Regions from separate parts of the Bacillus sp. 3255 genome, predicted to be linked through region 1. Evidence: riboswitches for the same ligand, from Rfam matches in the RefSeq annotation. Region 1 holds a riboswitch; each other region holds the start of a gene.
What was found. A riboswitch is a leader RNA that binds a small molecule or an ion and turns the genes downstream of it on or off. The one in region 1 is predicted to bind cyclic di-AMP.
Positions count from the first base shown of each region.

Region 2: linked by a shared signal. The riboswitch ahead of J2X61_RS34155 (resuscitation-promoting factor) and the one ahead of J2X61_RS13490 (KamA family radical SAM protein) in region 1 are both predicted to bind cyclic di-AMP.
Region 3: linked by a shared signal. The riboswitch ahead of J2X61_RS14115 (APC family permease) and the one ahead of J2X61_RS13490 (KamA family radical SAM protein) in region 1 are both predicted to bind cyclic di-AMP.
Region 4: linked by a shared signal. The riboswitch ahead of J2X61_RS31245 (C40 family peptidase) and the one ahead of J2X61_RS13490 (KamA family radical SAM protein) in region 1 are both predicted to bind cyclic di-AMP.

Region 1 is NZ_JAVDUS010000007.1:313,543-321,406, forward strand. It holds gene J2X61_RS13460 (sensor histidine kinase) at 1-1,055, shown strand, start outside; gene J2X61_RS13465 (response regulator) at 1,033-1,698, shown strand; gene msrA (peptide-methionine (S)-S-oxide reductase MsrA) at 2,122-3,117, shown strand; gene J2X61_RS13475 (DinB family protein) at 3,194-3,676, shown strand; gene J2X61_RS13480 (MFS transporter) at 3,862-5,067, shown strand; gene J2X61_RS13485 (DoxX family protein) at 5,283-5,696, shown strand; cyclic di-AMP (ydaO/yuaA leader) riboswitch at 5,749-5,886, shown strand; gene J2X61_RS13490 (KamA family radical SAM protein) at 6,115-7,272, shown strand; gene J2X61_RS13495 (cation:proton antiporter) at 7,749-7,864, shown strand, end outside.
Region 2 is NZ_JAVDUS010000032.1:9,031-16,894, forward strand. It holds gene J2X61_RS34135 (HD domain-containing protein) at 13-1,290, shown strand; gene J2X61_RS34140 (TatD family hydrolase) at 1,346-2,113, shown strand; gene J2X61_RS34145 (ABC transporter permease) at 2,099-3,331, opposite strand; gene J2X61_RS34150 (ABC transporter ATP-binding protein) at 3,328-4,071, opposite strand; cyclic di-AMP (ydaO/yuaA leader) riboswitch at 4,354-4,547, shown strand; gene J2X61_RS34155 (resuscitation-promoting factor) at 4,885-5,976, shown strand; gene rnmV (ribonuclease M5) at 6,140-6,685, shown strand; gene rsmA (16S rRNA (adenine(1518)-N(6)/adenine(1519)-N(6))-dimethyltransferase RsmA) at 6,704-7,612, shown strand; gene yabG (sporulation peptidase YabG) at 7,669-7,864, shown strand, end outside.
Region 3 is NZ_JAVDUS010000008.1:102,598-110,461, forward strand. It holds gene J2X61_RS14080 (SOS response-associated peptidase) at 1-232, shown strand, start outside; gene J2X61_RS14085 (hypothetical protein) at 732-1,037, opposite strand; gene J2X61_RS14090 (DUF1284 domain-containing protein) at 1,411-1,806, opposite strand; gene J2X61_RS14095 (NUDIX hydrolase) at 1,845-2,411, opposite strand; gene J2X61_RS14100 (hypothetical protein) at 2,606-4,018, opposite strand; gene J2X61_RS14105 (hypothetical protein) at 4,199-4,414, shown strand; gene J2X61_RS14110 (YqkE family protein) at 4,459-4,719, opposite strand; gene J2X61_RS14115 (APC family permease) at 4,776-6,611, opposite strand; cyclic di-AMP (ydaO/yuaA leader) riboswitch at 6,710-6,869, opposite strand; gene J2X61_RS14120 (NAD(P)/FAD-dependent oxidoreductase) at 7,057-7,864, opposite strand, start outside.
Region 4 is NZ_JAVDUS010000026.1:1,293-9,156, reverse strand. It holds gene yyaC (spore protease YyaC) at 1-386, opposite strand, end outside; gene J2X61_RS31255 (glycosyltransferase family 2 protein) at 531-1,715, shown strand; gene J2X61_RS31250 (hypothetical protein) at 1,780-2,439, opposite strand; gene J2X61_RS31245 (C40 family peptidase) at 2,609-3,511, opposite strand; cyclic di-AMP (ydaO/yuaA leader) riboswitch at 3,513-3,660, opposite strand; gene J2X61_RS31240 (aldo/keto reductase) at 3,782-4,714, opposite strand; tRNA gene J2X61_RS31235 (tRNA-Gly) at 4,915-4,985, opposite strand; tRNA gene J2X61_RS31230 (tRNA-Pro) at 4,995-5,068, opposite strand; tRNA gene J2X61_RS31225 (tRNA-Arg) at 5,093-5,169, opposite strand; tRNA gene J2X61_RS31220 (tRNA-Gly) at 5,176-5,250, opposite strand; gene J2X61_RS31215 (AIM24 family protein) at 5,354-6,052, opposite strand; gene J2X61_RS31210 (hypothetical protein) at 6,064-6,516, opposite strand; gene J2X61_RS31205 (GyrI-like domain-containing protein) at 6,552-7,181, opposite strand; gene J2X61_RS31200 (ferritin) at 7,320-7,829, opposite strand.

The sequences.
Region 1 (7,864 bases):
AAATGAACAAGCGGAGAAATTGGCTTTTTCACCTGCTCATCATCGATTTCTTAGTATCAGCTTCTTATGGCTATGTCTATGTGAGCGGAGATCTCCCCAATCACTTGTTTGTCGGCATTACGGCACTGGCCATTCTGATGTTTCTGAAGAAGATCCGCATCCTCATCGCAGCGTGTATTTTGTTGCTTATCGTCTATCTTGTTACAATGGGCAGTATTGATTGGTACTTGTATCAGCATCTGGATAAAAACAGCTATTTTATTACGTGTTCCTTTATTGTTTTCGCCGGGATCGTGAGCTCTTTGATTAATTTCTATCAAGGTGCGCGCAAGGAAACGGTGCAGTTGTATGAACAATTGAAGCAATCCCATGAGCGGCTGCAGATATACGCCCTCAAGGCGGAAGAGTTGGCGGCGGCGAGAGAAAGAGTAAGAATTGCACGCGATATTCACGATACGGTGGGGCATAAATTAACGGCATTGCTGGTTCAAATGCAAGTGGCTCGCAAGCTCAACCAAGCGGACCCTTCGCGCAGCGAGCAAGCCTACCTGATGTGCGAGGAGCTAGTCAGGTCCTCTTTGCAAGAATTACGTCTTTCCGTAAGGGCGATCCGTGATGAACCTGTACAGTCCACTTCGTTCGAGGAGCGTCTTCGGGCGCTTGCCGAAGAGTTCACCCAATTCGCCAACGTACATACCGTGCTTGAAGTGGAGGGAGAGCCTGTCACTCTCCCTGCCGATCTGCAGCTAACTGCTTATCGAATTGTACAAGAATCTCTTACGAACGCCAAAAAACATGGACAGGCCAAACATGCCTACATCATGTTAACTTACTCCGAAGCGGCATTTACCTTATGCATTCGGAACGACGGGGAGCTGCCTCACGAGCTCAAACCGGGATTCGGGTTAATGAATCTGCAGGAGAGGGTGCGGGAGTGGCACGGCGATGTGCATTTTCGGACGGATCAGAGAACGGGATTCACGGTTGAAGTGCAATTCCCTTATTCTGTAACAGAAATGGAGCGAGTATGGATTGAAGAAGATATTAATCGTTGACGATCAACGTCTGATGAGAGAAGGACTTGCGACCATCATCGGGTTGGAACCGGATATGGAAGTGGTGGGAACGGCCGTGGACGGGAGAGACGCCTATGCCAAGACAGCCGAGTGGCTGCCGGATGTGGTGCTGATGGACATTCGAATGCCCGGCATGGACGGGGTCGAAGGGGCGGAGTTAATTCTCAAGTATTTTCCGGAGACCAAAGTATTGATTCTGACCACCTTCGACGATGCCGAGCTCATTATGAAGGCGCTGGAGAAAGGCGTTCATGGCTACTTATTAAAGGATATGCCATCAGAGGCGATCGTAAGCGCCATCCAAACGGTATATAATGGCGGGACCGTTTTTCAACACGAGATTACGGCAGTGCTGCTGCAAGAGATCAAGAAAATAACGGAAGTGAATCCGGGCAAGGTCCATTCGGCTCAGCGCACCGAGCCTGACGAGCTTAGGCATTTAACGGACCGGGAGAGAGAGGTATTGGCTCTGCTCGGTCAAGGACTCAATAATAAAGAAATGGCGGACTTGCTTTTTGTTACGGAAGGCACAGTGAAGAATCACGTTTCGAACCTGATTGCGAAGCTTGGGCTGCGCGATAGAACGCAAGCGGCGTTATTCTCCGTTCGTCATCTGAGCTGATGAAGAGGGCATGACTTTTGGCATAGAGCATGAATGATATCATGCTTTAGCGATCAAAGGTCGTGCCCTTTTTGCTGTGAATTCATGACTTTCCACAGGTTTGCTTGCGATTCATTCTTGTTACAATCCAAGTAGCGAAAAACAAAAGGAGGATAGACGTGAAAAAATCGACGGTGCGTTTCGTCCTTGTGGCTGTTCTTCTTACGTTAGTGGTTGGAACTTTCTATGAAGTCAATTGTTTTCTGAACTATTAAGGGATACCCGGGTGTATACGACTCCCTTATGTACCGTGGAGGTGAAAGGATCATGAAGCTAACAAACCGCAATTTTATGGTGTTATCCGTCACGCTGCTTGGCTTACTTGGCTATTCCTTATTCAGTGCCAGTCACAAAAAGGATATCGTCAAAGCGCAAGCTGCGGTGATGACGAATGAAGTTTCGAACACGCCTTATGAAACGGCGACTTTCGCAGGCGGCTGCTTCTGGTTGATGGAAGAGGTGTTCGAGAAGCTTGACGGTGTGTTAAGTGTTGAAAATGGCTATACGGGAGGTCATACGGAGAATCCCACGTATGAAGAAGTAGGCTCCGGCAGGACAGGACATCTCGAAGCGGTGGAAGTTCGTTATAATCCGGATCAAATTTCGTATGACAACCTGCTGCAAGTTTTCTGGCGAAACGTTGATCCTACGGATGCTAACGGTCAGTTCGCCAACCGCGGCAGCGAATATCAATCCGTCTTGTTCTATATGAACAATGAACAGCAAGCGTTGGCGGAGGCATCCAGAGATGCGTTAGCGGCTTCAGCAAGGTTCGGTAAACCGATTGTAACGAAAATTGAGCCTGCCACGACGTTTTACAAGGCGGAAGAAGAGCATCAAAACTTTTATAAGAAGAACCCGATCGCTTTCAAAATTAATCTGCTCGGTTCCGGCCGCGAGGCAAGCTTAGATCCAATCTGGGGGAGTGACAGGATCGTGAACATGCAGCAAGATGGGGACAAGGAAGCTAAGCTCCAAACACTGACCAAGCTCCAATATGAAGTCACTCAACATGGAAGGGACGAAGAGCCGTTTCACAACGAGTACTGGGACAACCACGAAGAGGGCATTTATGTGGATATCGTGTCCGGCGAGCCGCTGTTCAGTTCCAAGGACAAATTCGATGCAGGTGTGGGTTGGCCGAATTTCACCAAACCGCTGGAGCCCAACAATCTGGTTGTGACGCATAGCGGCGGCTTCTTGTCTGTCGCTCCTGAGGTTAGAAGCAAGAAGGCTGATTCCTTCTTGGGTCACAAGTTCAATAACGGACCCCAACCGGCGGGCGTTCGATACTGTATAAATTCTGCATCGTTACAGTTTATCCCCAAGCAAGCGCTCGAAGACCAAGGCTACGGTGCATATGCCAAGCTGTTTGACTAATCACCCGATTCATTCGGTTTCCATATATACGCGGGCAAGAACATCATCCTACTAATATCATTCTGGAGGGCTAACTATGAGAGAACCATTCGTATTCCATTCGTTTAACAAACAACATGACGCTTTTATTGACCTGGTAAGCAAATGTCCCGCCGAGTTACGCCAAGTTGTGTCTGCAGGCTTTGAAACAAATCTTCTATGGCATGTCGGGCATGTGCTTGTCGTGACGGAGTTCCACGTGTTCGCTCTTGCGGACCTGCCGCAAGTTATCCCGGCTACTTATCAAAATATGTTCGCTTACCGGACCAAAGCTTCGGATTGGACCGAAGAGCCGCCAACCTGGGATATACTTATCGCGCAATTAAAAGAACAGCGTTATTTGATCAATGAGACGTTGAGAGGGAAATTGGAAGTGCCTGTGAAAGAGAACTTTCTGAAAGCGGACAACCGGGGAGAGCTCCTGCTTGCAACCTCCGAGCATTTGGCCACGCATATTGGTGTCGCGTCCGCTATGATCCAGCTTCTGCAAGAAGTCAACCGATCTGCCAGTAGGAATTGAACGCACAACTTAAGTTCCGCCATGAAGAGGCTGCCGCGAGCAGCCTCTTTTTATTTTCGAGCCGCAGACAAGTCAGAAAGGAGAACATGCGGATGCCATCGAAATAGGTAATCAAAGCGATGAGGCAAGAAGCACGCAATTCAAGTTGAAAGCGGTGGGATGCATGATACATAAGGGAATGCGGCATGCTGCAGGTGTGGACGACGATGAATAAAATCATGATGCAGACGTCTTTGTTTTACGCGCTGATCTATATGAGTACCGGTGCTTTCTTCTCCTACATCAGTGTGTATTATACGGAGATCGGGCTTGGGAATTTCGAGGTTGGGATCCTGACCTCAGTCGGCGCCGTTATCGGCTTGATTGCACAACCGCTATGGGGAATTATAAGTGACCGTTCAAGGTACAAAAACAACGTGCTTGTATGCTGCATTCTGCTGGCCGCGCTATCGGTCTGGCTCGTACAGTGGTCCGGCATCTCGTTCGGGCTGCTGCTGCTCGCCATGGTCGTGTTCAGCTTCTTCCAAGTGGCGATTAACCCGCTAAGCGATGCCATTACGCTGGAGCTTTCCTCGAAAGGAATCGTCAAGTTTTCCGGAGTGCGTACATTCGGCTCCGTTGGGTATGCGGTCATGTCCGTATTGGCGGGTTGGATGTTCGCCCGGAATATTCACAGCATCTTTCTCGTAACTTCCGTCGTGATGTTCGTTTCGTTCGTCATATCGCTGCTATTGCCCAAGGTCGAAGGCCATCAGAACGGCAAGAAGAAGGTCAAGGTGACAGAACTGTTCAAACATCGGCCCCTTATGGTGCTATATACGTATGCTTTCATCCTGTCTTCGACGTTAGGGTTCTTCTTCTCATTTCATGCGATCTATAGTCAGGAGCAAGGCGTCAGTATGGAGATCATTGGTCTGGGAATTGCGATCGGTTCGATCAGTCAGTTTCCGTTCATGATTTGGTTCGATTGGATTTTCCGGCGCTTCGGTATGGTCAACATCCTGCTGTTTTCGGGCTTGATTCATGTGATCCGCTGGCTGCTATATGCAACGGCACTGACGCCGCAGACGGTTGTGATCATGTGGGCGCTCCACGGCGGGACGTATATTCTGTTTTACTTGTGCCTCTCGCATTATGTGAACGAGCATGTGATGAAAGAACTGAAGGCAACGGGCCTGATGTTCAATTCGATTATCTTGTTAGGTGCGGGCAAAATTGTCGGCGCCGTGCTGGGCGGATGGTATTCGTCCAGATTTGGCTTCGCCTCGGCGTTCATATTATGCACGGTGCTTAGTTTGGCGGCGACTGCAGCCTTCTGGTGGGTGAGCTTGCGAACCCCGCTGCTGCGGACGTTCGCCAAGGAACGGCACGCACCGTCCGAGAGCGTCTGAGCAGGGCAACACAAGATCATAAGCGGCAGTCCGGGACTAGGTTTTCGTCCTGTGCTGTCGTTTTCTTTTTTTTTGCCGTACGTACAGTGGTTTTCGAAAGTTGCGATTAAAAGAGGTTGACGTGACACCGAATGGTGTCATATAATCAATATGACACTGAATGGTGTCCAATTATAAATCGTCATTTGGCACGTTAAAATAGGAGGAGATCATGAATGAGTAAGATGATCGGTACGGAAACAATCGCGAGAGTAGAAGCAAGACCCGGAGGAAGAAGCATCGGTTATTGGATCGTCACTTCACTGCTGGCAGCATCTATGACGATAAGCGGTATCGGGCAGCTGATGCAGTTAGAGGGGAACCTGGAGCTAGTGGCCAAACTTGAATACCCCGTGTATGTCTTGACGATCCTTGGGATTTGGAAAGTGCTGGGCTCCATCGCTCTCGTCGTGCCGGGTTTCCCGCGGCTCAAAGAATGGGCTTATGCCGGAATCTTCTTCGTCATGACCGGTGCGGCTTTCTCTCATGTGTTTGCTGCCGACTACGGGTTTCCACTTATCCTTCCGCTTTGCTATGCGGCCCTGAATATGGTCTCGTGGGCTTTACGTCCGGAGAACCGCAAGCTTTAAAATGTGTCGGACCAACCGGACTTCCGTTGACGAATACAACATAGTTGTGTAAGATAAAACTACGCTTAATTTCCGGAATCTAACAATTTCGGGAAGCGGGGGAACCAATTTTTTGGGGCGAATCTTTATGTAGGGAACCATCTTTCCCGAGCCCGGCAGCTAACCTCGTCAGCAGTGGATGGGTCAATGATTTACTATGCAAATAATTGCATGTTGACCCGCATGACGGGTCTTTTTATTTGATTAGACCTGTCGTTGAAGGACTAGACCGTACGTTTACGGTTTGCGCCCTCATGCGGGTCTATTTTATTTGTCTACATACGCCCATCCATAGCCATCATGCCGCAAAGGAGGTAATGGGGAATCCGTAATCCCGACAGATCGTTAGTCAGAATCTGAATTTCGAGGAGGATCATCTATGGCACAGCCGAAATATATTACCGATATTGAGAAAATCACGGAAATTCCTGAACAGGAACGAAGGAAGCTAAAAGCAATAACGGAAAAGTTCGTATTTCGTGTGAATGATTATTACTTGAATTTGATTAATTGGTCGGACCCGAATGATCCGATTAAGAAGCTGATCATTCCGAATGAGGGAGAGCTTCAGGAGTACGGACGCTGGGATGCATCCGATGAAGATACCAACTATGTGGTTCCCGGCTGTCAGCATAAATATAGGACGACGGCATTATTGCTGGTTTCTGAGGTGTGTGGAGCTTACTGCCGATATTGCTTCCGCAAAAGACTGTTTCGGCATGATGTGAATGAAGCGATGGCGAATGTCGATCCGGGTATTGCCTATATTGAAGGCCGCCCCGAGATTAACAATGTATTGTTGACCGGTGGAGACAGCTTAATACTCGCGACATCCAAACTAAAGAACATCGTAGAGCGATTGCGTGAAATCGATCATGTGAAGATAGTGCGGCTAGGCTCCAAAATTCCTGTTTTTAACCCAATGCGAATATACGAAGATGATGCCTTGCTTGAACTTATTAAATCCTATTCTACTGTTGATAAACGAATCTATGTAATGGCTCATATCAATCATCCCAGAGAAATTACGAATGAAGCCAAGAAAGCCTTCGATGCCTTACATAATGCCGGTGCAATCGTAGTGAATCAGACGCCGATCCTTAAAGGAATTAATGATGATCCATCCGTGCTCGCGGAGTTACTTGATAAGTTATCGTGGGCTGGCGTTACGCCTTATTACTTCTTTGTTAATCGTCCGGTTGCCGGTAACCGGGAGTTCGTATTGCCTTTAGAGAAGGTTTATCGGTTGGTCGAAGCAGCCAAATCATTAACATCGGGTCTTGGCAAAAGAGTGAGGTTGTCTATGAGCCATACCTCGGGCAAGATTGAGATTCTTGCGATCGAAGGCGGCAAGGCCTACTTGAAATACCATCAATCGCGCGATGAGCAGTATGGGAAGTTCATGATACTCGAATGTCCCCCCGATGCCGCCTGGTTCGATGATTTGCCAGGCAGTGAGAACCTGTGGAAGAAGCCGAGGAAGCTGGCGGAAGACATTATTTCCGTTAATGATCTTCCGGATTTGCCTTGCCGATAAATGTTGAGAGGAGTCCTTCCCTGGAGGGACTCCTCTATTTTGTATGAGAGCTAGCCTCCACCTTCGACACTTCAATTCGGCTTGAGCGGAAATAGGATACGCTATTTCCAACAATCAGGTGGATTTGAGGAATCAGAAGGAAATACAAGCCTTTATTTCACCAATTCTCCTCTCTTCGGGTAGGAAATCTGCGAAATAGCGGATCGTATTTCCCTATCCGTCCCCGACAGGCGGTTTGGGGGCAAAATAACGCACTGTATTTCCGCTTTCGCTGCTTAACCGCGATTAATCGCATCTATCGTCAGACCTCACTTCAGCGGACGGATCCCAACCGCTTCGGCAAGCTTGCTTGCAGATACCCGGTCCGGTCGAATTTCTAGCGTACAAGTCCCTTACAGAGGGGAGGAGGGCGCAGTAATAATAAGGAAGGACCAACCTACGCATAATAGCGGAAAAGGGTTATTTAGGGGGCCTTCATGTTTCACTATTGGCTGGTTCTGCTGGGAATCGCAGTTGCAATCGCGTATGTGGCGGATAAAATAAAACAACCGTATCCAACTTTACTTGTCGTTGCAGGACTTCTGTTAGGCCT
Region 2 (7,864 bases), on a different contig from region 1:
GGTTGTGGACAGATGAAAGAAGAGAAAGTGTTTAAAGATCCGGTTCATAAATATATTTACGTACAGGATGATACGATCTGGGATTTAATCAATACGCGGGAGTTTCAGCGACTGCGCCGCATCCGGCAATTGGGTACCTCGTATTTAACTTTCCATGGTGCAGAGCATAGCCGGTTCTCGCATTCGCTCGGCGTATATGAAGTTACGCGCAAAATCATTTCTCAGTTCGAGCGCAATCAATATGAAGACTGGCCGAAGGAAGAACGGCTGTTGTGCCTGTGTGCGGCGCTGCTTCACGATTTGGGCCATGGCCCCTTCTCCCATTCCATCGAGAAAGCTTTCGGTACGAGGCATGAAGACTGGTCCTGCAAAATCGTGCTTGGCGATACGGAGGTCAACAGGGTACTCAGCCGGGTTTCGCCTGATTTTCCGAAAAAGGTGGCTGGCGTTATCTGCAAATCCTATAGCGAGGAAATCGTCGTTTCCCTAGTCTCCTCTCAGTTGGATGCCGATCGGATGGACTACCTCCTGAGGGATGCGTATTTCACCGGCGTTAACTACGGTACGTTCGATCTGGAGCGGATTCTTCGTGTCATTCGCCCTTACCGGGGGCATATTGTGGTCAAGGAGAGCGGCATGCATGCCGTTGAGGATTATTTGATGTCCCGCTATCAAATGTATTGGCAAGTCTATTTCCATCCGGTGACACGGAGTGCGGAGATTTTGCTGCATAAAATTTTCGCCAGGGCCAAACATTTATACGAGGATTATTATACGTTCGGCTTCATGACCGACCCGATTCTGCACCTCATTCAGAACCAAATTTCGCTGGACGATTATTTGCTGTTGGATGAATCCGTGATGCAGTCGATGCTGACGTTCTGGATGAGCGAGAAGGACCTTGTACTGGCCGATATGTGCAAGCGGTTCTTGGATCGGAAGCTGTATAAATACAGCACCTTCGATGAGTCCAATCAGCGCGTTATTCCGCTTATGGAGCAAGTGATGGAGGAGGTCGGCTTCGATCCGATCTACTACATGGAAATTGATTTCCCGACGAATCAGTCCTATGATGTGTACAGACCCGGGGAGACGGAGGACAATTTGCCGATTCTGTTGCTGGATCATAAGGAGACGCTGACGGAAATTACGCATCGGTCGGAGATTGTGCAGTCGATCAGCGGCTTCCAAATGGGCAAGCATCATGTCTACTATCCGGAGGAGTTTCTCGAACGCTTGAATCCGGGGGATTACCCGGATTTATGGAAGTTGCTCGGCGAGCGGGATTAGGAAATAGCTGAATTATGAAAGTATACATAAGAGATAAGGGAGAGTTACAGTTACCATGCTGACGGATTCGCATACACATCTAAATGCAGAACAGTTTCAAGTGGATCAGGAGGAGGTCATTCAGCGTGCGCGCGATGCCGGTGTTACGCGGATGGTGAATGTCGGATTCAACCGGGAGACGATTCCCAGTTCCATCGAACTTGCGGAGAAATATGATTTCATCTATACGACAGTGGGATGGCACCCTGTGGATGCTATCGATATGATGCCCGGCGATTTGGAATGGATTGAATCGCTATGCGCGCATGAGAAGGTGGTCGCTATCGGGGAGATCGGGCTGGACTATCACTGGGATAAGTCGCCGAGGGACGTACAGCAGCGTGTCTTCCGGGAGCAGATCGCACTTGCGCGGAAGCTGCGGATGCCTATCGTCATTCATAACCGGGACGCCCATCATGATATTCTGACCATATTGAAGGAGGAGAAAGCGTCCGAGGTCGGGGGCATTATGCACTGCTTCTCGGGCAGCTGGGAGACGGCGAAGCAATGTCTCGACATGAATTTCCATATTTCCTTCGGGGGTCCGGTAACGTTCAAGAATGCCAAACAGCCCAAAGAAGTCTTGGCTCAGGTTCCGTTGGACCGGTTGTTAATCGAGACGGATGCCCCGTACCTGACTCCGCATCCTTTCCGCGGCAAGCGCAATGAATCGGCTTATGTTCGACTGGTCGCTGAGACAGCCGCGGAAATACGGGGGCTTACGCTGGAAGAGATTGCAGAAATTACGACAAACAACGCTATTCGTTTGCTAGGACTCAAGTGATGCGTTCTTCGCGAATTTGCGCCGAAGGATGACGCCGCAGCCCAGCGAGATGAGAGCGAGCCCTAGAAGCGGAACTGTGTAATAAATCGGTGTGGAGCGGATGAGCAGAGGCACCGAGAGGATGCACAGCTCCAAGAGCAGGACGGCCCAGATGATGAAGGCCACAGAGCCTGCTTTCAGCCGGCGGTCCAGCGGATACATCTCCATCCAGAAGGTGTAGCGGTGCGCTCGCTCCAAGGGTGTCAGCTGGATCATCGAGACAAGTAAGGCGATCAAGAAGATAAGCGTTCTCGCCGCAGGGCTGCTCGAGACGGCGATGGCGAGTGCTCCCAGCAAGGAAACCCGCAGCACGATGGAGAACAGCTCGGTACGCAGTAAAGTTTTCATATATATGTAGAGATAGGTTGCATCCTGTTTAAAAGGAATAAATCTCGTCACCCCGCTGATCCAGCTTCGGCGGGTTATTCGCGTTCCCAGCTGAGGCACGTCAACGAACCAGTTGAAGAAGGCGTAAAGCCGTGCCTGCTGCTGCTTTTCCCTTGTAATGAGGTAATCCCAGCCGATGACAAATTTGGTGACGTAATGCGCGGCGGTCAGCCAAGCGAGCGTCAGCAGAAGAGCGGCTGCGCTTGCCCAGAATACGCTGCCCAGGAATTGCAGGGATACGAGGCCTGCCGTAGCGATCCAGCGAAAGCCTGCCGAAAGCCGTCTAGCCCGCTCGCTCGTGAACCGGCTCTCCTGCCAGCTTGCCAATAAATTGGCTACCTTTATTAATAGTAGAAGAACCAGCATGACGAGAAAGTGCTGTTCGGAAGACCCGAGACAATGGTGGTACAGCGGCCATAGGACGACCCAGGCAATGAATGTCCAGAAAGCCTGCAGAGCCAGACTGTACATGAAGCTGCTGCGGAAGTAAGGGCCCATTCGATGCTCGGCGGGAAGCAGGAACATCCGGTCGGCGCCCCTGACCAACGTGCGAATCGGGCTTGATGCCAGCAGGGGGACAAGCAGCAGGAGGACGACCCAAAGATAGGGATAATCTGTCGGAAGACGCTGTAATATTTTTGCATAATAATAGGAAGAAACGATGACAAGAAATAACAGCAGGCCGAAAAAATTGCTGCGTGCCGCATACTGCAGATAGCCCATGGATTCCTTCATATAATGTTCGAATCTGCGCTGCCACAGGGTGCGGGTGTCTAGGTCCATGGCATTCATAAGGACTCCCCTTTGACCAGTTTATAGAAGATGTCGTCCAGTGACGCTTGCTGGAGCCCGGTTTGCTGACGCAATTCGACTAAATCTCCCTGTGCGACCATATGCCCTTTGTGCAGAACGACATAGTTATCGCAATATTTCTCAATTGTAGACAAAATGTGTGACGAAATCAGGAAACTTGCGCCTCGGCGTTTCATCTGCACCATAAGCTCCAATAAAGAGCGGATCGCCAAAGGATCGAGGCCGAGGAACGGTTCGTCGATAATGTACAAGGAAGGCTCGATAAGGAAGGCATTCATGATCATGACCTTCTGTTTCATTCCTTTGGACAAGTGGCTGGCGAAGGCGTTCAGCTTGTCCTGCATCTGAAATTGCTCCAGAAGCTTCTGCGAGCGCGACAAGTAATCCGCTTCGTTTAATCCGTAAGCCCTAGCGGTGAGCTCGAGGTGCTCGCGGATCGTCAATTCTTCATACAGCTCCGGACTTTCCGGCACGTATGCGTAAGTTGCGCGATAAGGCAGCGGGTTCTCCGCCAGCGTCAGGCCGTTGATTTTGATCGATCCCTTTTGCGGTTGAAGCAGGCCGAGGATATTTTTGATTGTTGTGCTTTTACCTGCTCCATTCAATCCGATCAATCCCATCATTTCGCCTTGTCGAATCGAAAATGTGAGGTCATGAAGTACAGGTTTATTTGGCAAATATCCCCCATATAAAGCGTTTACTTCTAGAATGGGCCCCATCTCATAGCCTCCCTGAATAGCAAATTATTGGTATTTCGGAACGTATTTCTTTCACGAACATTATAAACAAATTTAGTTTCTAAGCCTAGTTTCGTAGTGAAAACACGAAAAAACCTAGTATTCGTACGTTATAGTGAGAAAAAGGTAGATAAAAAGTGGTTTTATTTCACAAACAAGCGAATTTTAATCGATTTAGCCCTTTTTAATAGGTGTCAATCCCTTTACAGCCAGAGATTAACAGCGTAATATACTTTTCATAATAACTTAATAACCAATTTGCCATTTTTCCATTCGCTGAGTTCCAATTATGGGAACGGGGGAACCACTGTAAGCCGGATTAGCGCATAAGCTGATCAAGCGAACAGAGTGTGTAACAGGGGTGAATCTTGGGTGTTAAACGTAAGTTGACATCCGAGTAGGGCGACTCTCACGTCCGAATCCGTCAGCTAACCTCGTAAGCGTAAGAGAGGTAACGATTGTCGTGCGTGCTATTTTGTGTATTTAACTATGCAAACTAAGCCAGCGAGAAGAGTCCTCTTCTTGCTGGCTTTTTATTTCCTGTAAGGACCTATCCGATCCGGACGACGATTCGCGTACCGGAACTCAGAGGAGGATGAACCGGCAATCGGGGTGAATCGCCGATTCGCAGCTCTATATTCAGCGGGCTGGCGGTGATGAACACGTTAAGTTAAATTTAAACCTTAGTCGCGTCAAATCTAATCATGCTGTAACCTGGCGGCGAGGCTTTGAAGGAGGACCGAAGAAGTGGGCAGTATCTCTTTAAGCGAGACCCATGTAAAACGATCATCCAGCATGTCCTTCGCATTGCGATGGAAGCATGAAAACTTGCGTTTGATTTTGAGTTTGGCTCTTATCTCAATCGCAATGACTTTCATGTTTTTGGTGTTGTTGTACGGTACGGCTACCAAGAGCGTATCCGTGGTTGTGAATGGACAAGAAACCGTTGTGCACACGAAGCAATGGGTCCTGCAACGCCTACTGGATGAACAAGCCATAACGATTGGTGAACACGATGAAATATCTGCAGAGCCTTCGACTACGATCAAGGGCGGAGATAAATTCGTCATCGAACACGCTTCCCCAATTCAATTGACTGCTGATGGAAAGACCACCACTGTTTACACAACTGCAAGAACGGTCGAAAGTGCATTGCAACGTTTACATATTGCACTTGGGGAGCAAGATAAATTAACTCCTGAACCGACAGCCGCTCTGAACGCCGGCGATGAGATCAAGATCGTCCGCGTAAAGAAAGAGACGGAGGAAGTGACCGAAGCGATTGCATTCGATACCGAGAAGAAGAACGATGCATCGATGCTTAAAGGCAAAGAGCAAGTTGTTCAAGAAGGCAAAGAGGGCGTTCTGCTGAAAAAGAAAGAGAAAACGTATGAAGACGGTGTACTCGTTGCGGAAGCCGTTGTAAGCCAAGAAGTGAAGCAAGAAAGCGTCAATAAAGTCGTGTCCGTCGGCACGAAAAATCCCGTTGTTGTTCTATCGGCCTCATCTCCAAGTGTGGATGAAGTTTCTAAAAATGGTGTTACATTCGGCTATAAGCAAATTCTGAAAAATGTGAAGCTGACCGCCTATTCGGCAGGGGTTGATTCGACAGGCAAAGCGGAAGGAACTCCTGGGTACGGTAAGACATACACAGGAACTACGGTTACTGAAGGCAGAACGATTGCAGTTGATCCCAAGGTGATCCCGCTCGGATGGTGGGTTTACATTGAGGGTGTGGGCTTCCGTCGTGCCGAAGATATCGGCAGCGGTGTGAAAGGCCAAATGATTGACGTATACTTCGAAGACCATAACTATGCCAATAAATTCGGAACGAAACAAGGGTACACCGTATATGTCGTAGGACCAAAAAAACCGTCTGAAAACTAAGTGTAAACGTCTGTTATAGCGGGAAGAATGTCATATATACGTGGCCAGGCTGGCAGTCTGGGCGAAAGAAGAGGGGTCCCCTCTTCTTTTTCTGCGTAGATAAGATATTATATATATTAGGCTTGCAATGGCCGTATCTGGGGTACGGAAAGGGAATCGATTTATGATCAAAGAAGTCATTGTCGTCGAAGGCAAGGATGACACGGCCGCGATCCGCCGAGCTGTCGAGGCGGATACGATAGAAACCGGCGGCTCCGCCATCGGGCAAGCCGTCTTGAAACGCATTGCGCTAGCGCAGCAGCGCAGAGGCGTTATTATTTTCACGGATCCCGATCACGCCGGCGAGCGGATCCGCAAGATTGTCGCCGCCAAGGTGCCGGGCTGCAAGCATGCCTTCATCACGCAGGAGCAGGCGGAGTACAAGGGCGACATCGGCGTGGAGAATGCATCGCCGGAGACGATCCGGCAGGCGCTGCAGAACCTTCGGACGGAGTACGAAGGGGCTGTCTCGCAGCTAACCATGGAGGATCTCGTGAAGGCAGGGCTGATCGTCCATCCCGAGGCTGCGTCACGCCGGCTCGTTGTAGGGAACGCGCTTGGCATCGGCTACTGCAATGGCAAGCAATTTTATAAACGATGTGCGATGTTCCAGATTTCGCGTGAGGAATTCGAGGCGGCTCTGGAGCATCTGGAAACGACGAATATATAGATAAATGAGGTCTATAGGATGAATATACCCGGCAATCCCGTGAATGTAACAGCAGAGGACGTGGCAACACCCAGCAAGACGAAGCAAATTATCAAGAAGCATAATCTCGTGCTCAAGAAGAGTCTGGGTCAGAACTTCCTGATCGACCAGAACATCCTGAGCAAGATCATCTCGGCCGCCGAGCTCGGGCCGAATAAAGGCGCGTTGGAGATCGGCCCCGGCATCGGGGCGCTCACCCAGCAGCTGGCCAAGCTCGCAGGGCGCGTCTTGGCCGTGGAGATCGACCAGCGTCTGCTGCCTATTCTAGGCGAGACGCTGGAACCGTACCCGCATGCCACCGTCGTCCATAGCGACATCTTGAAGACCGACCTGCCGGAGCTGTTCCGGCAGCACTTCGCGGGCGTGGATGGCGTCAGTGTCGTCGCCAATCTGCCCTACTACATCACGACGCCGATTATCATGAAGCTTCTCGAAGAGAAGCTCCCTCTGGAGAATATTGTCGTGATGATTCAGAAAGAAGTGGCGGATCGCATGGCCGCCCGCCCCGGCACCAAAGATTACGGCAGCCTCAGCATTGCCGTTCAGTTCTACTGCGAGCCGGAGCTCGTCACGATCGTGCCGCGCACCGTCTTCGTGCCGCAGCCGAACGTCGATTCCGCCGTCATCCGGCTGCGCGTGCGCCAAGCGCCGCCGGTCGAGGTGGCGGACGTGGACTTCTTCTTCGCCGTGGTCCAGGCCTCCTTCGTGCAGCGGCGCAAAACGCTGTACAATAACCTGGCTGCGCGGTTCTTTACCAAAGACAACAAGGCCGAGCTGGAAGCGCTGCTGCACGGCTGTGAGATCGAGCCTTCGCGCCGCGGCGAAACGCTCAGCATGGCAGAGTTCGCGCGTCTGTCGACGGCGCTGCGCGCGCACGGCTGCAAATAAACCCGCACCAAATGCCCAGTCCCGCCATAGGATAACCCTAGGAGGGGATTGGTGCGATGAGGCAAGGAGATTTTGTAACCCGTAAATCCTATGGCGGCGACGTCATGTTTAAGATTGAACGCATTGAACAACTGAAGGCTATCCTGCGCGGTGTCGATTATAGATTGCTTGCAGATGCGCCCTTAGTGGATTTAACGTTGAGGAACCCAGCCGATTCGGCGGATCTGGATCATCCCCGGTCGAGTTCGCCGG
Region 3 (7,864 bases), on a different contig from region 1:
CTGCATGATGCTGATGACGGAAGCCAATGACTTGGTCTCACCGCATTTTGGCAAAATGCCCGCCATCCTCGACCAGCAGCAGGCCGAGAAATGGCTGCAGTCGGACGTGGAGGACAGCCGCTTGCTTCGCTCCTTGCTGCGTCCTGCGGACGAACTGCTGATGGTGGCGAATGTGCTCGCTTCCCCTGCGGAGAAGCTGGACGCGGGCAAGGACGTTCACGCTTTGGCTTAAAAAAAGAAGATGTCCCGACCGCTTAGCGGGTGGGACATCTTCTTTTTGTTGGTGTTGGCCGGCCGGCGGCCTTGCGATGGCGCTTCGCCGTGGTCCCGCGAATCTAACGGACACCACGGACGCTATTGCCCTGGATTGCGCCGTGCTCCGACTCTAACGGACACGGGAGACCTTATTTGCCATTTTCGGGGCAAAATCGTGCCCCAAAAGGGCAAATAACCGCGCTGGTGTCCGTTAGAATCCAATTGCCGCCCAAAATCGGCAATTAGCGGCTGCTGTGTCCGTTAGCCTGGCGCGAGGTGACTCGGCGCCGATTGCCAGTGCCGCTGCCGGACAAGGACACGGCTACGTTCCCGGATCCCCGGGCTGCGCGGGCGCTGCCTCTTCGACCAGCGGCCTTGCGATGGCGCTTCGTCGCGATCCCGCAAATCTAACGGACACCACGGACGTTATTGCCCTGGATTGCACCGTGCTCCGATTCTAACGGACACGTGAGACCTTATTTGCCGTTTTCGGGGCAAAATCGCGCCCCAAACGGGCAAATAACCGCGCTGGTGTCCGTTAGGATCCAATTGCCGCCCAAAACCGGCAAATAGCGGCTGCTGTGTCCGTTAGCTGGACGCGAGGGAGACTCGGCGCTGCCAGTGCCGCTGCCGGGCGTGAGGCACCGCGCTCTGACCGTCTGTGCCGTTGTGGACAAGGACATGAGCTCCGTTCCCGAGTCCCCGGGCTGCGCGGGCGCGTCCTCTTCGACCAGCGGCCTTGCGGTGGCGCTTCGCCGCGCTCCTGCGAATCTAACGGACACCACGGACGCTATTGCCCTGGATTGCGCCGTGTTCCGTTTCTAACGGACACTGGAGACCTTATTTGCCGTTTTCGGGGCAAAATCGTGCCCCAAACGGGCAAATAACCGCGCTGGTGTCCGTTAGAATCCAATTGCCGCCCAAAATCGGCAAATAGCGGCTGCTGTGTCCGTTAGCCTGGCGCGAGGTGACCCAGCGCCGATTGCCAGTGCCGCTTCTGGGCGCAGGACACGGCTACGTTCCCGGATACTTGCCCAGCTCCTCCCACCGGCACCACTCCCGGTTACTTGCCCAGCTCAGCTTACCGGCACCACTCCCGGTTGCCTGCCCTGCTCCGCCTACCCGCGCCGCCCGCCGGTCCCCCTCCCGGCTGCACTACTCCCCAGCCCGCTTCACAGCCGGCAGCTCGCCGCCCTCCCGGATGATGCGCACCCCATCGGCGCATACGCCGTAGGGCTCCCAGCGGCATGTAGCACACAGGTGGCCGATATCCCCCGGCGTCACCTGCGCCGCCACCTTCCCGCAGACGGCGGACCAGCTCAGCTCCATGCCAGCCTGCAAGCCAAGCTTGGCAACGATTTCCGCATCGCGGTCATAGACCGTCCTGTTCTCGCAATGCGCGACCTGATCGGCGGGGAAAGCGGCGCACAGGTCGTCAGGTCCGAGCACGACGCGGATGACTGTCTCCGGGTGAGCCCGCAGCGTCTCGTAGACGCCGGTCATATTCTCGCAAAACTCTTTGGAATATCCCATCCCGCGATACCCTAACAAACACAGCAAATGATGCCCCCGCAGGCCGATCGGCTGCTTCATACTTTGGGAACACGGTACAAGCCGTAACCGTCCATCGAAACAATGGGCTCCTTATCTTCAACTAGGCCCGTCGACTTGGCGTGCAGCGCCACATCGATAAGCCACTTCGTAAAATCGGCCACCGGCAGCTCCTCCATCTCTTTCAAGCTATAGAAGCCGGCCGCATCCACCTCTACCCCGTCAGGCACTGGCTCGCCGCCGACATAATCCATTTCGAATGCGATGTATACATTATGAATGCTTCGAGGCAAATCACGCACCGCCACCAACCGCGAGACTTTGGCCGTAACTCCGCTCTCCTCCAGCACTTCACGCTCAATGGTGTCCTGGATCAGCTCATGCTGCTCGATATATCCGCCGGGATTCGTCCACCGGCCTTTACCCGGCTCTTGCGCTCTGCGTACGAGCAAAATTTTCTCGTCCCTGGTCACAAGCGCACCCACGCCAATACTATAGTTGCCCCAGTGGACAAACGTGCAAGCCGTGCAGGCTCTTCTCATCGTACCATCCACATCGCGAACTTCCATCGGTGAACCGCAGTTCATACAAAACTTAGCTTCCATTCGTCGTCTCATCCCCAACTTCGCATATTGTAAGTCAAGCTTACTGCTACTGATGGACGATAGGCAAGCCCGATCCCGTGCGTTCTCCGCTCTTGGGGAAGCTTGGAGACGATGGTTCCTGCACTTGTCTTGCATTCTCTCACGAATAAAAGCCTCTGAAGGGCTTCGGCAGCGAAGCCCCCAGAGGCGCTAATTCAGACCAAAAACATCGCCACAACCGTTGTCACCGCAAGACCGATGAGCACGGGCAGCAAATTCCGTCTCGCCAGCTCGAAGGGGCTGACACCGCAAATCGCCGCTGCCGGAATGAGCGCCCACGGGATCAAGGTGCCGCCGCCGACCCAGATGGCGGCCACTTGCCCGAGCGCGGTCAGCACCGCAGCGCCGGAACCGATCGCCGTTGCGAAGAGCTGCGCGATCGAGCCCGCGAGGGAGATGCCGGAGAAGCCGGAGCCGTCGAGGCCGGTAATCGCGCCGACGACGGTGAGCGTAACGGCGCCGATCGCGCCGTTGAGCGGTACGACGCCGGCAAGCGCGACGCCGAGGTCGTTCACGATGCCGTGCGAGCCTTCCGGCAGGATTTTGCCATAAAGCTCCGTGAACGCGGAGTCGCCGAGATAGAAGAAGGCGGCGATCGGGATCACGGGGCCGAATACTTTAAAGCCGAAAACGAAGCCTTCGATGAGGTAAGACGTCGTTTGCTCCAGCCCATGGCCCCGATGGGCGAGCAGTGTCACCCCGATAAGGATGAACACGGCGGTACCGCCCACCAGCGCTGTCGCGTCTCCCCCTTGCAAATTCAACACGAACATCGCGATGACGTCCAATGCGAAAAGCACGGGAATGAGGACCGCGAGTATCCGGCGCAATTTCGGCGACAGACTGGCTTTGGCATCTTGGTCGGAAGACAGCAGCGAACCGCCGTCTCCTGTTCCGCTAGCCACCAAGCCATCGCGCCAGGTGCCGTTTCTCATATCCCGGCGCATCATCCAGAAAGCGGTTACGGTCGTAACTAGACCCATGACGATCACAAGCGGCACGGAGGCTTCCATGACGGAGGTTACCGGCAGCCCCGCCGCATCCGCCGTCAGCTTAGGAGCTCCTTGAATAATGTAATCGCCGGAAAGGGCAATCCCGTGACCGAACAAGTTCATCGCCATCGCCGCCCCTAGGGCAGGCAATCCGACGCGCACCGCAACAGGCAGCAGCACCGCACCGATGAGCGCAACGCCCGGAGACGGCCAGAAGAACCAGGAGGTGATCATCATGATGATCCCGATTCCCCAGAACGCTAGTGCCGGCGTCCGCAGAAAACGGGTCAACGGCGCGACCATCGTTTCGTTAATGCCTGTGCGAATGAGCACCCGGCTCATCGCCACGATAATGGAAATAATCATGATTGTTCCCATCAACTCTTTGGTGGCATAGATAAAGCTGTTGAACACCCCTGAAACCGAACCGCTTAATGTCTCTGTCGCCAACAAACCGAGCGCAAAAATACCGACCACACAAATCATCGTGGTGTCTCTGCGCCTGATAAGAAGGGTTAGAATAAAACCAATAAATACTAAATACACCCAATGAATCGGCAATAATTGAATGTCCATCGGGATCACGCATCCTCTCTGCCCACGCAGCGTTTGGGAGTCAGTCCTGCTTCCTGAGAATGACTCTTTGGTGCTACATTGTATGCCGGGCGGAGTCTAGGCGTTCGTGGATTTCGGAGATTAGATGCACCTTGTGGTACAATGGAAGGATCCATTGAATCAGGGAGGGAGCATGCCAGGATGGCTAGAAATCAACGTTTGGTGACGGATACCGATTTTCAGGAGGCTGTGGAGAGAGGGGCCGTCGTCCGCGTGTTCAAAGACGATCATATCGTAGACTCGAATGCAGTCGTCCTGCGTTTTAGCGATAAGACCGTTGTATTGCAGACTCGTGTCGCCGATTTGGCCTATTATGACCGCGATGAATGCGAGTTTTTTGAGATGAAGAAACGGTAGCCTTTGCCTGCGCAATCAAAAAAGGAAGCACATCTCGTGCTTCCTCATTTGTGCTTTCTCCAATCCAGATTGCTCTTCTCGAGCAAATGGCCGAAGTCGTTCTCCAACCGCTTCTCTTCCGCCTTCCGCGCGGCTTCCGCTTCCGCTCTGGCCGCATCTTTGCGCGCCTGCTCCTCCGCTTTCATCTTGTCGGCTTGAGCTTTCAGACCCGCTACGACATCAGGGCTCAGCAAATCTTTGAGTGTCGCTGGTTTATCTTGCACGCCGGTCTCGGATGCGCCGGACGACCATTTCTTTTTCGCCATAAAAGGTTCACCTCTGTTCCTAATTCTGCATCAGCAATCCCTTTTATTGTACACCTCTACTCATGCAAATGATAGGGCACCGTCGCGACGACGATATCTTTGTCAGCTTGCAGCTTGGAGCGGATCCGTGCGGCGGACTGGTTGTGAAGCAGGCGATGCCACCACTTCTTGGGCATGAATTGCGGCAGGATGACCATGATCGATTGCTTTTCCGATACGTGCGTGTCAATCCGTTCAATGAACTCAGCCAGCGGCTTCAAAATGGTGCGGTAGCGCGACTTGAACACAACGAGCCGGACGCCGGGGTCCCATTTGTCCCATTTCTCCTGCATCGCTTCCTCTTCCTCATCCGAGAACGCCACGTAGAAGGCAATCACGTTCGGTGACAACGATTTGGCATAATTCAGAGACTGCGCAACCACGCGGTGAATGCCCGCGACAGGCACGATGATCAATGATTCCTTCGTACATACGCGCTCCTGTGTGATGTCGATACGCAGCTCTTTGGCCACGACATCGTAATGGTTGCTGATCTTGGTAATGCCCCATAGCAGCAGCGGCGTCACAAGAATGACAATCCACGCGCCTTCGCTGAATTTGGTTATGCAGAACACGATCAAGACGGCGAACGAGACGAGCCCACCCAAGCCGTTGATGGCGAATTTACCCAGCCAGCCGGCCGGACGCTCTCTGAACCATTTGCGGACCAGACCGCTCTGGGCCAGCGTGAACGACAAGAATACGCCAATCGCATAAAGAGGAATAAGTGCATCGGTTTTTCCTTTGAATATAATAAGCAAAATGCTTGCCAAAACGCCTAATGTAACAATCCCATAATGAAACGACAGCCGGTCTCCCCGGTAAGAGAACATGCGCGGGAAGTTTTTGTCCTGCGCCATGATGGACGCCAGTATCGGAAAGCCGTTGAAGCTCGTGTTTGCTGCCAGCACCAGAATCAGCATCGTGCCGATCTGCGTTGCATAATACATCGCCCCTCTGCCGAATGCCTGCTCCGTCACCATCGATAAAACCGATGTGTGGCCGTGCGGGTCGGGTGCGATCCCATAACCCAAGCTCAGCAAGGTGACACCGCCGAATATGACAGCCAGCAGCGTACCGAGCGAAGCCATCGTTTTCTTGGCGTTTTTCACGGAAGGCGTCCGGAAATGCGGCACCGCATCGGAAATCGCCTCAATCCCCGTGACCGCGGAGCAGCCGGAGGAGAACGCTTTGAGAATAACGAACAACGTTAATGAACTCGTCATGGAGCTGGGGACGATTTGGATCGGATGCGTATTCAACGAACCCGTCATCATATCGAAAATCCCTTTGCCGATAAGCAGCAAAATACACAAAATAAAAAAGTACGTCGGTATCGCGAATACCGTCCCCGACTCGGACGTCCCGCGCAAGTTCAGCCACACCATCAGCCAGACGAGAGCCAGCGCGATCGGGACGATATAGGGCACCGTAGACGGAAAGGCCGACGTAATCGCCTGCACGCCTGCCGAGATCGAAACGGCAACCGTCAACGTATAATCGATCAGCAAGGAAACGCCTGTGAGCCTGCCCCACATCATGCCCAGATTCTCCTTCGCCACCATGTAAGCCCCGCCACCCATCGGGTAGGCTTCAATCACTTGGCGATAGCTGAGTACAAGCAGCATAATTAAGGCGATAATCGAGATCGCGATCGGCAGGGAGAAGGCAAATGCTGCGACCCCGACCGTCGCCAGCTCGAGCAAAATTTGCTCCGTACCGTAGGCCACGGACGACAGGGCATCGGACGAGAGGATCGGCAGCGCCTTCCACACCTGCATTTTTTCGGATTCCAGCTCATCGGACTTCAGCGGTTTACCGAACATAATCTTCTTCAATGAATCACTTGTCATGCTGCGAAATTCCCCCAAATAACCTGATTTCAACTTCAATGTCTGTTTTTGGACGCAAAAAAACACAAGGATAGACCTTGTGTTTGGGATCACATGTTCTCCTTTCTCACGATCGCTTACGAGGTTAGCTGCCGGGTTCGGGCTGCGAGAAAACTGCCCTAAAAGTTACGCCATGCCAGATGACGCGCACCTTATTCACCCCGTTGAAACCTGTGGTTCCCCCGCTTCTCCGGTTAGAGAATTAAGCGAAATATTCAACTGTATATTGTACGTTGTTGATACTACTCTCTTATCGAGACATAGTAAAGGATGGAATAAACCTAAAAAGGTCGACTCCATCCTCTCATTCATTTGATAATTCGCTTACAATTAATCTTATCTTTCATTTTCTTTGATTTTCAGGCGTATCGTCGGCGTACGTATATTTTTAGGTTTAAGGACCTAATTAATTTCTAACATGATGCTTACGCGTCGCTTGTTTTTGCTTGAATATCATTTTCTTCCACACAAGCGGGAGTCCGCCAATCAGGAACAGATAGCGGGCATCGATCAACTTTTTGAGGAACGCGGCGAATTTGCCCTTCACTTTCTTCACCTTCAGAATCCCGACCGCATCGCCGCGGCCCAATGAAGCGACAGTTCCTTTGTAATCATAAGCAAAATGACGCAAGGGCTTTCCACGCAAGCTGTTGATTATATTTTTGGCCGTGTTGCAGCCTTGTTGGACCGCGATTTGGGCGTTCGCCGGGTAGGGCGTCCCTTCCGGACTCATCACAATCGAGCAGTCTCCCGTAATGAACACCTCCGGATACTGAATGGAGCGCAAATAGTCGTCTACCTTCACCCGGCCGCGCTGCACGTGAAAACCAGCCGCCTGGAGCAAGGAGTTTCCACGGACCCCACCCGACCAGATTACTGTTCCGGCACGGATGAATTCGCCGTCTCCGAGCAGGACGCCGTCCGGTTCGCATGCTTTGATCGCCGTTGACAATCTATACTGAACCCCTTTGCGCCGCATGACTTCCATGCCGTATTCCACCAGATCGTTCGGAAGTCCCGGCGGCAGCGCGGTAGGCGAAGCTTCCACATTCATGATTCTCACAAGCGAAGGATCGACATCGAACGTCTGGCAAAGCACGGGAATGCGGTCGGCCAACTCTCCGACGAATTCCGTCCCCGTGAAACCGGCCCCCCCCACAACGAAGGTCAAATATTCCTTATGCTTGGAGTCCAGTTTGTACTTCGCAAACATG
Region 4 (7,864 bases), on a different contig from region 1:
TCCGCATTGACAATAGCGGCAATCGTGAAGTCGCCGACGTGCGGCAGCTCTTTGCCGACCGACTTCCCGGGAGCCAGCGGTTGGTTCGAGACCTGGTACATGCCGACGGAAAGCTTTTGACCTAAGCAAGCATCGATCGCAATGACTACGCTGTCCGGCGGAATTTCCCGCAGCCGCGTGATGATGTTGCTGGCATCGCAGGGCAGCTCGAGCGTCCCTATAACATGCGGGTACCCAAGCTCCGTCAGCTTGCTGCCTACCAGCGGTCCCAGGGCATCGCCCGTCGACCGGTCCGTTCCTATGCAGACGAAGGAGAGCCTGCTTGTTTCAAGCTTCGACGCCGTCCCTACGGCTTTAAGGAATAAGGCGAGCTGGTCGCCATTCATCTTTTTCCAAAACTGCTCTTGGATTTGCTGCCTTTGTTCCACTTCATCATTACCTCCTCTACAAGCATTTCGTAAAATTTCCTCTACATCAAGGATGAATGATATAATGCGGTCAACTTCTATTCTTTCACAAGGAGGTCTATCGTGTCCACTGTCGGTGTTATCGGAATTATGGGCATTTTAACCTTATTCTATTGGCTCTATGTTACTTTGGACGTGCATAGGGGTCTTGAACTCCTGCGCACGCTGCCGCGGGCGGTCAGTATCCCGGACAAGCCTCCGCTTGTTTCCGTCATTATTGCCGCCAAGGAGGAGGAACGCACGATCAAGGAAACCGTTCAGCACCTCCTTTCGCAGCATTATCCGCGTCTTGAGATCATTGCGGTGAACGACCGCTCCCAGGATGCTACCGGCGTACGGCTGGAAGAGCTGCGCAAGTGGTCGGAGGGCAAGAACGAGATTCGCACTAAGCTCCAAATTATCCATATCACGCATCTGCCCGAAGGCTGGTTAGGCAAGAACCATGCCCTGTACCAAGGCTACCTGCAGGCCAGAGGCCAGTATTTGCTGTTTACCGATGCGGATATTTTGTTTGCGCCCGGCACGATTACCGACGCTGTCGCTTATATGAAAGAACACGATGTCCACCATCTCACACTGACCCCGCATATGATAGCCAGGGGCCGGCTGCTGAAGGGCTTCGTCCATTTCTTTCTGTTCTCTTTCTCCTTATTCGTCCGGCCTTGGCGGGCTAATCTCGATAACCCGCGGGAACCGGGTATCGGCATCGGCGCCTTCAATATGGTAAGCCGCAGCGCCTATGAAGCGGTTGGCACCCATCAAGCTATCGCGCTTAGACCCGATGACGACCTGCAATTAGGCATTTCGCTGAAGAAAGCCGGTTTCCGGCAAAGAGTGCTGTCCGCCAGACACCATCTTCAGGTGGAATGGTATCGCTCCTTGAGAGAGGCGGTTATCGGCTTGGAGAAAAACCTGTTCTCCGGCTTTCGCTACAGCTACTTCATCGCCCTGCTGGCCTGCCTCGGACAGCTCGTCTTCTTCATCTGGCCGTGGTTGGGCCTGCTCTTCTTGTGGGACTGGCGCGGAGCGGTTTATGCGGCCACCGTCATTTTGCAGATATGGATGTACCGTAAGTTAATGAGCCGTCTGATGAGCAGTAACGGGGAGGAAGCTTATCTGCTTCCGGTCAGTGCGTCGCTGCTGCTGTACACCATCGTTCGCTCCGTATGGCTGACTTGGCGGCAAGGCGGCATCTACTGGCGAGGAACCTTCTACGCCTTACGCGAATTGAAACGAAACGCCAAATAAGCGTTACTCTATGAGCAAAGCTTACGAATCAGTGCTTACCCGGCTTAGACGGTTTTGACGGCTTCTAATGAACGCGATTCATCCGAACGACCCGATAGTACAGAGGGCTGCCTATCTCGTGCTCCACTTCCAGATATCCTTCTACATGGACATAATCGCCCGTCATGTAGGTCGAGGCATCGGCGGAACTGGTGTGTGTCATAAAGAGGAGAGCGGCCTTCTCATTGCCTATTACAAAGCCTGTTTGTTCTTTGATCTGAAACTTATCCAGCACCGTCCCGTGATGGGATCTGGCGATATGGTGAAATTTCCAGGAACCTTCTTCTTTCGTTAGAAAATAAAGCACGCGATTCTTGAAGCTGTTGCTGAATTCCCGCGTAACCCCAATCATGCAAACCTTCTCGCCCAAGCGCAAATATTCATCGATCACGTAGGATTTCAGACGCAGCCGCTGCACATTTTTGTGTTGAATATAGGCTTCCATCTCTTCGATCGTTCTTTGATCCCGGGGATCCTGTCTCGTCGCATAAAATACTTCTCTAATAAACGTATCCGTTTGCAGGCTTCTGGCTCCCTTGAAATGGTTATACGTGCGGAAAAACTGTTGAATGACCCCCCGGATCTCCTCTGGAATGGCAGGCCCCTTATCCACGGTATACATGCTGTCGGTCTTATTCGAATGTCTTATTTTGTGAAACCAGCTTTTCCAGACACTTAGTTGCATGCGTGCGTGTTCACCCGCTCTCTCTGACTTCCAAACATTTCTTCATTATAGGCTAAAAATCATAAAATTTCGATAAAAATCGCATTTTTTTGCATAAAAAGAAACACCTGCTCCCGATGGCTTTCTTGCGAAAGACGCATGGGAAACAGGTGTTCGTGTCGTTCTTACCTTATAGAACTCTTTTCGCTCCGACGTACCTTGCTTTCCAGTACGAGCTGGATAAGCTGTCCACGGCCACGCCTCTGGAGCTAGTCGCTGAGATGAAGCGGCCATTGCCCAAGTAAATGCCTACGTGATTCACGGTTTTGGAAGCGAAAAACACCAAATCTCCGACCTTCAAATCGGTCACCTGGGTGCCTGCTTCACTGTGCATCTCCGCGGATGTACGCGGAAGCTCAATGCCTTTGGCTTGATATACAAACCTTACGAAACCGGAGCAATCGAATCCGTTCGGCGTCGTTCCTCCCCATACATAAGGCACACCCATATAAGCGTTAGCCGTTTGGATGATTTGCTCATTTACGGGTACGGCGGCAGGCGCGGCTTTCGGAGCCGCTTTCGGAGCCGGCGGCGGCGCTATCCAGGCCGGCTTGTGCGATTGTCCGTCCGTTTCTACAATCGCAATCTGGTTAGGTTCATTCCACTCAATCGGCGAACCGAACGTTTCGGTGATGAAACGCAGCGGAACGTAGGTGTTGCCTTCGTAAACGGTTGGAGCGCTTTCCATGCTGATCTTCTTACTGTTCACGATCGCCTGCTGCTGATCGGTAACCAGCATGATCGACTGCTGCTTATTGACCAGCGTGACTTCGATCTCATTGGCCAGCTTCTCCCAGCTTACCTGATAGCCCAGCTTCTCGGACAACACCCGGAGCGGCACTTGCATGATGCCTTGGGCATCGATGTAAGGCTGCACTTCCGGGAACTTCAGCAGCTCGTCATTGACCTGTACCTTGACAGTACGGTCGGACGGAGCGGCTTGCGAAGCCTCGGCGGCTGGAGCTGCAAACAGAGGAACAGCGGCGCAGAGCAGAGCGCATGAACAAATAAGACGTGATGAAAAAGATTTCAAAGCTTTGCCTCCTTGAAGCCTCCGAGGTTAGTTGACGGGTTCGGGAAGAGGTTTTCCCTAGTGCGCCATGGGCAGCGCTCATTCACCCCAAGTAAAGAAGTCCCCCGTACCGGAGCTTTTGCTGCTCCAGGATTCGGCATTTTTTGTCTATGTTAGACTAGCATAGTTTCCTAGAGAGGTACAACTTTTATGGTGAGGTAAGTTTTACCAATGAAAAGCACACCCAGAACAGCAAAAAGGAGTTAAGCAGAATCGCTTAACCCCTTGCCATTAGTTATAGCCGATCACCGATAATGCGCGGTTGCTGACTGCGCTCAGCTGCTCCAGCTCGGATGCGGATAGCTCGAGCGCTGCCGCGGCAACATTGTTACGGAGATGATGCTCATCCTGCGTGCCGATAATGGCGGAAGTCAGCGCCTCTTGATGAAGCAGCCATGCGATAGCGATTTGCGATACGGTTGCCTGCTTCGCATCGGCCAGCTCTTTCATCAGGGACAGAAGCTCCTTCTCCGCCTCCATGTGCTCGGGCAAGAATAACCGTCTTGTACTACGGAAATCATCCGCCTTGAGCGTTTTGCCTTGAAGATGGAAGGCACCGGTTAGAATCCCCTTCGCGATCGAGCTGTAGCTCATAATGCCGATGCTGTGTTCCTCGCAGAACGGTACAATTTCCGGTTCGATGGCTCTGTGCAGCAAGCTGTATTCCGGCTGGATCACATCGATCTGCGCATAGCTTACCGCTTCCTTCAGCTGCTCCAAGGAGAAATTGGACACTCCGATCGCGCGAATCAAGCCTTCTTCTTTCAGCTTAACGAATTCTGAGAGCGTGTCCTGTACCGGGATTTCAAAAGATGGCCAGTGAATGTAATAAATATCTATGTAGTCTGTTTTCAAGCGCGAGAGACTGTTCTCAGCGGATTTGCGCACATCTTGAGGACTCAAGTTGCTTCTGCTCACCTTAGTCGTGATGATACAATCCTTGCGTATATCGGCCAATGCGGCTCCGACGATTTCTTCCGAGTGTCCGTTCCCGTAGCCTTCAGCGGTATCGAACGTCGTAACTCCCTGCTCGAACGCTTGGCGGATGAGTGCTATGTTGTTCTGATCGTTCGTGAACTCCCATGGGCCGCCGCCCAATTCCCAGCATCCGAAGGTGATGGTTGAGATGTCAAATCCGGCATTTCCTAGCTTTTTCGCTTTCACGTTGCCGACCTCATTTCTTTGAAATAAATTTGCGGTATGAAAATATGTCTGCCTTTGCACACGTTAACATATTTAGTATAACGCTTATGGCCACCATTTGCCAAGAAACCTCATCATGGGTGGTTGAACCCCGGCGGCATTCACTTCGTTCTCCGCTGGAAACGAAAAAAGACCACCCGAAGGTGATCTTTCTCTTGTGAAGCGGGTGATGGGAATCGAACCCACGCTACCAGCTTGGAAGGCTGAAGTTCTACCATTGAACTACACCCGCGAATATTTATCGGGACGACACGATTTGAACATGCGACCCCCTGCTCCCAAAGCAGGTGCTCTACCAAGCTGAGCTACGTCCCGATAATGTGTGAAGCTTGATAGAAATGGCGCGCCCTGAGAGATTCGAACTCCCGACCTTTTGATTCGTAGTCAAATACTCTATCCAGCTGAGCTAAGGGCGCAAATAATGGAGCGGAAGACGGGGATCGAACCCGCGACCCTCGCCTTGGCAAGGCGATGCTCTACCGCTGAGCCACTTCCGCACGGTATGTCTTGCTTCTCGCCCGAGCAACTTTATCTCAGAGGCGACAAGGAATAATATATCAGGAATCGAAGACAAATGCAAATGTTTTTTATTCCCAACGCTTATTTAATAAAAATACCGCCAAAAGGTATCACCTCTTTGGCAATACGCCGCAGCAAACTATCGCTCCTCATATGCTCGTCCAACTTGCGGTCCGGCTTGCATGGCTGCAGCAAAACCCGTCCGTTCCCGGTCATTTCCCAGTGGTAGTTCATATGTTGACTCGCCAGCGTGTTGCCGTATACGCACAGACGAAGCTGCGCATTTCGCGGATATGCGACAAGACAGGTGGTGTCCACATATAAAGGCTGCTCCGGATCTAAAGCCATCTGGTACAGCGGCCCCGCCGTCAACAGTCCCAATGATCCCGGACCTTTGAACTGCATTTTCACCAGATCCTGCGTGATGAGCGTATGTTTCACATTTTGCAGGTGAGAGGAGAAGCTGACGCCTTCGGTATAGAACAACACATGCCGGAATTCGTATAACAAATCGTCTTCCGCCCCGATCGGCACGACAGACATGCTGTAGCCGTCAGGCAGCCCCAGCAGAAGCTGAGCGGGACCCTGCAGCCGCGATTGAATCAACCGTTTCTTCCGGTACATGCCAGGCAGCTTCATCAAGGAATCCTCGCGCTGCTCGGACCTCCCTTGGAACGCTGCGATCTGATTCGGATGCAGCACATGAACAACTTCCCCCTGATCCAAGCGCAAGGTGGCCATTCTGGCCTGCGAGTTTGCATGTTCCATAGCCACTTCCATGCCCCAGCCTCCTATTTCATCTGACGCTTCTGCCTCCGCCATACCATGTATCGAAACACGCGCCCCAGCACGAAATAAAGCACTACCAGCGCCGCGGCAGCAACGGCCATGTTCGTGATTTTACGATTCCGCCGCTCTTTATCGAGCGCTGCTTGCTCCATGACTCGTAATCGTTCTTGCAGCTGTTTATTTTCATTAACGAGCTGCTCATTTTGCTCCAACAGCTTGGCTTCCGTTTCTTCAGACCGGCGAATCGTTTCAGCCAGCTGATCTTTCTGTTCTTCTAACTGCTGTTTGGTAGTCTCATATTCTTTCTGAATCTGCTCGATATTCTCTGGCATCTGGTAAATGTCTTTCACGCGATCCAGCCAAGAAGCTTCCGCCGAAGAAGGGTTCATTAGCCCTATGCATATGAACAGAGTTACGAGCACTCGACCGGTCGCCATCGTACTGCGCATTCGCATAGACTTCCCCTCCAATTCGACAATATTCTTTTATTTTACCGCAAAAGTCCCCCTTCCACCACCTCTACCGGATATCGCAAAATCGTCCGTAACTTCGACGTGTCTACCTTTCTCGGATCGGACAAATAGATTTCATGATGGAGCCCGCTCTTCTTCAGATGATTGGCTTCCATGAATCGGTCCATTTCATCGAGCGTCTCCGGTTCCGTCGCATAAGGTCCGACATGCAGCATCTGTACACATCTGCCTTCATGCAATCTTTCGAACTCAACGGATGCGATGATCTTCAGCTCTTTCTTCTTCCTCATTGCCGCTGCGCGGGCCTCTGCGACCTTCTGCTCCGTCACGAATGCGGGCATCCGGATGAGCAGCTTCCAGTGCCACTCCTCCCTTGGGACCTTTAATGCTTGCGTGATATCTCCAAGGACCCACCACAAGCCTTCCAGCTTCGCTACGGTGAAGTCTTTCAGCTCGGCCTTATAAATCCCCTTAACGCCATAGGAAACCGTGTAAAGCGCCTCTGTGGCCCGTGCGAAGGTTTCTCCGTCCGGATCGCCTTTGCCCGTAATCGAAACATACCATAAAGGCTCACAATCGATAACCTGAGGCTTCCTTAGAGCCCCGTAGTAAGCTATGTCCGCTTTGGCCAAATCCAATTTATCCATAAGACACATCCTTCTTGTTTTTCTGTCAGTATACCGGATAAACCCTGACAGCTATCCGTCAGCATAATAGAAAAAAACTTACCCATCGCTAATTTTCGCGAAAAAGGTAAGCTTTTGCCTCATGAATATCGTATGTAATTATTCCCCTGCTGGCGGAGTGAAGGTGCGCTGTGCAAATTCAGCATCCAACATGAAGAAGGCGTTGCTGTCTTTGTCAATGCGCTTCAGCTTATTGATAATGCTGTCGAACATCGCTTCTTCCTCAACCTGTTCGTCGATGAACCATTTGAGAAATTGCATCGTAGCATGCTCACGATCATTAAGCGCCAAGTCTGACAGATGGTAAATCCGTCTAGTTACTTCTTGCTCATGCTTATATGCATGCTCGAAGGCATCGAGGATCGACTTGTACTCGTTCACTGGCGTATCCATGCCGGCGAAAGTTACCTTCTTCCCGCGATCATTAATGAATTTGAAAATCTTCATGGCATGGAACTTCTCTTCTTCCGCTTGCACGATGAAAAAGTTCGAGAATCCATCCAAGCTCTCTGCGGCACAATAACCAGCAATCGCCAAATAGACGTGCGCGGAGTAAAATTCGTAGTTCATCTGCTCGTTCAGAGCTGCTGTCAGTTCATCTTTCAACATGGTAATCGGCACATCCTTTCTGTATGGTTATCATT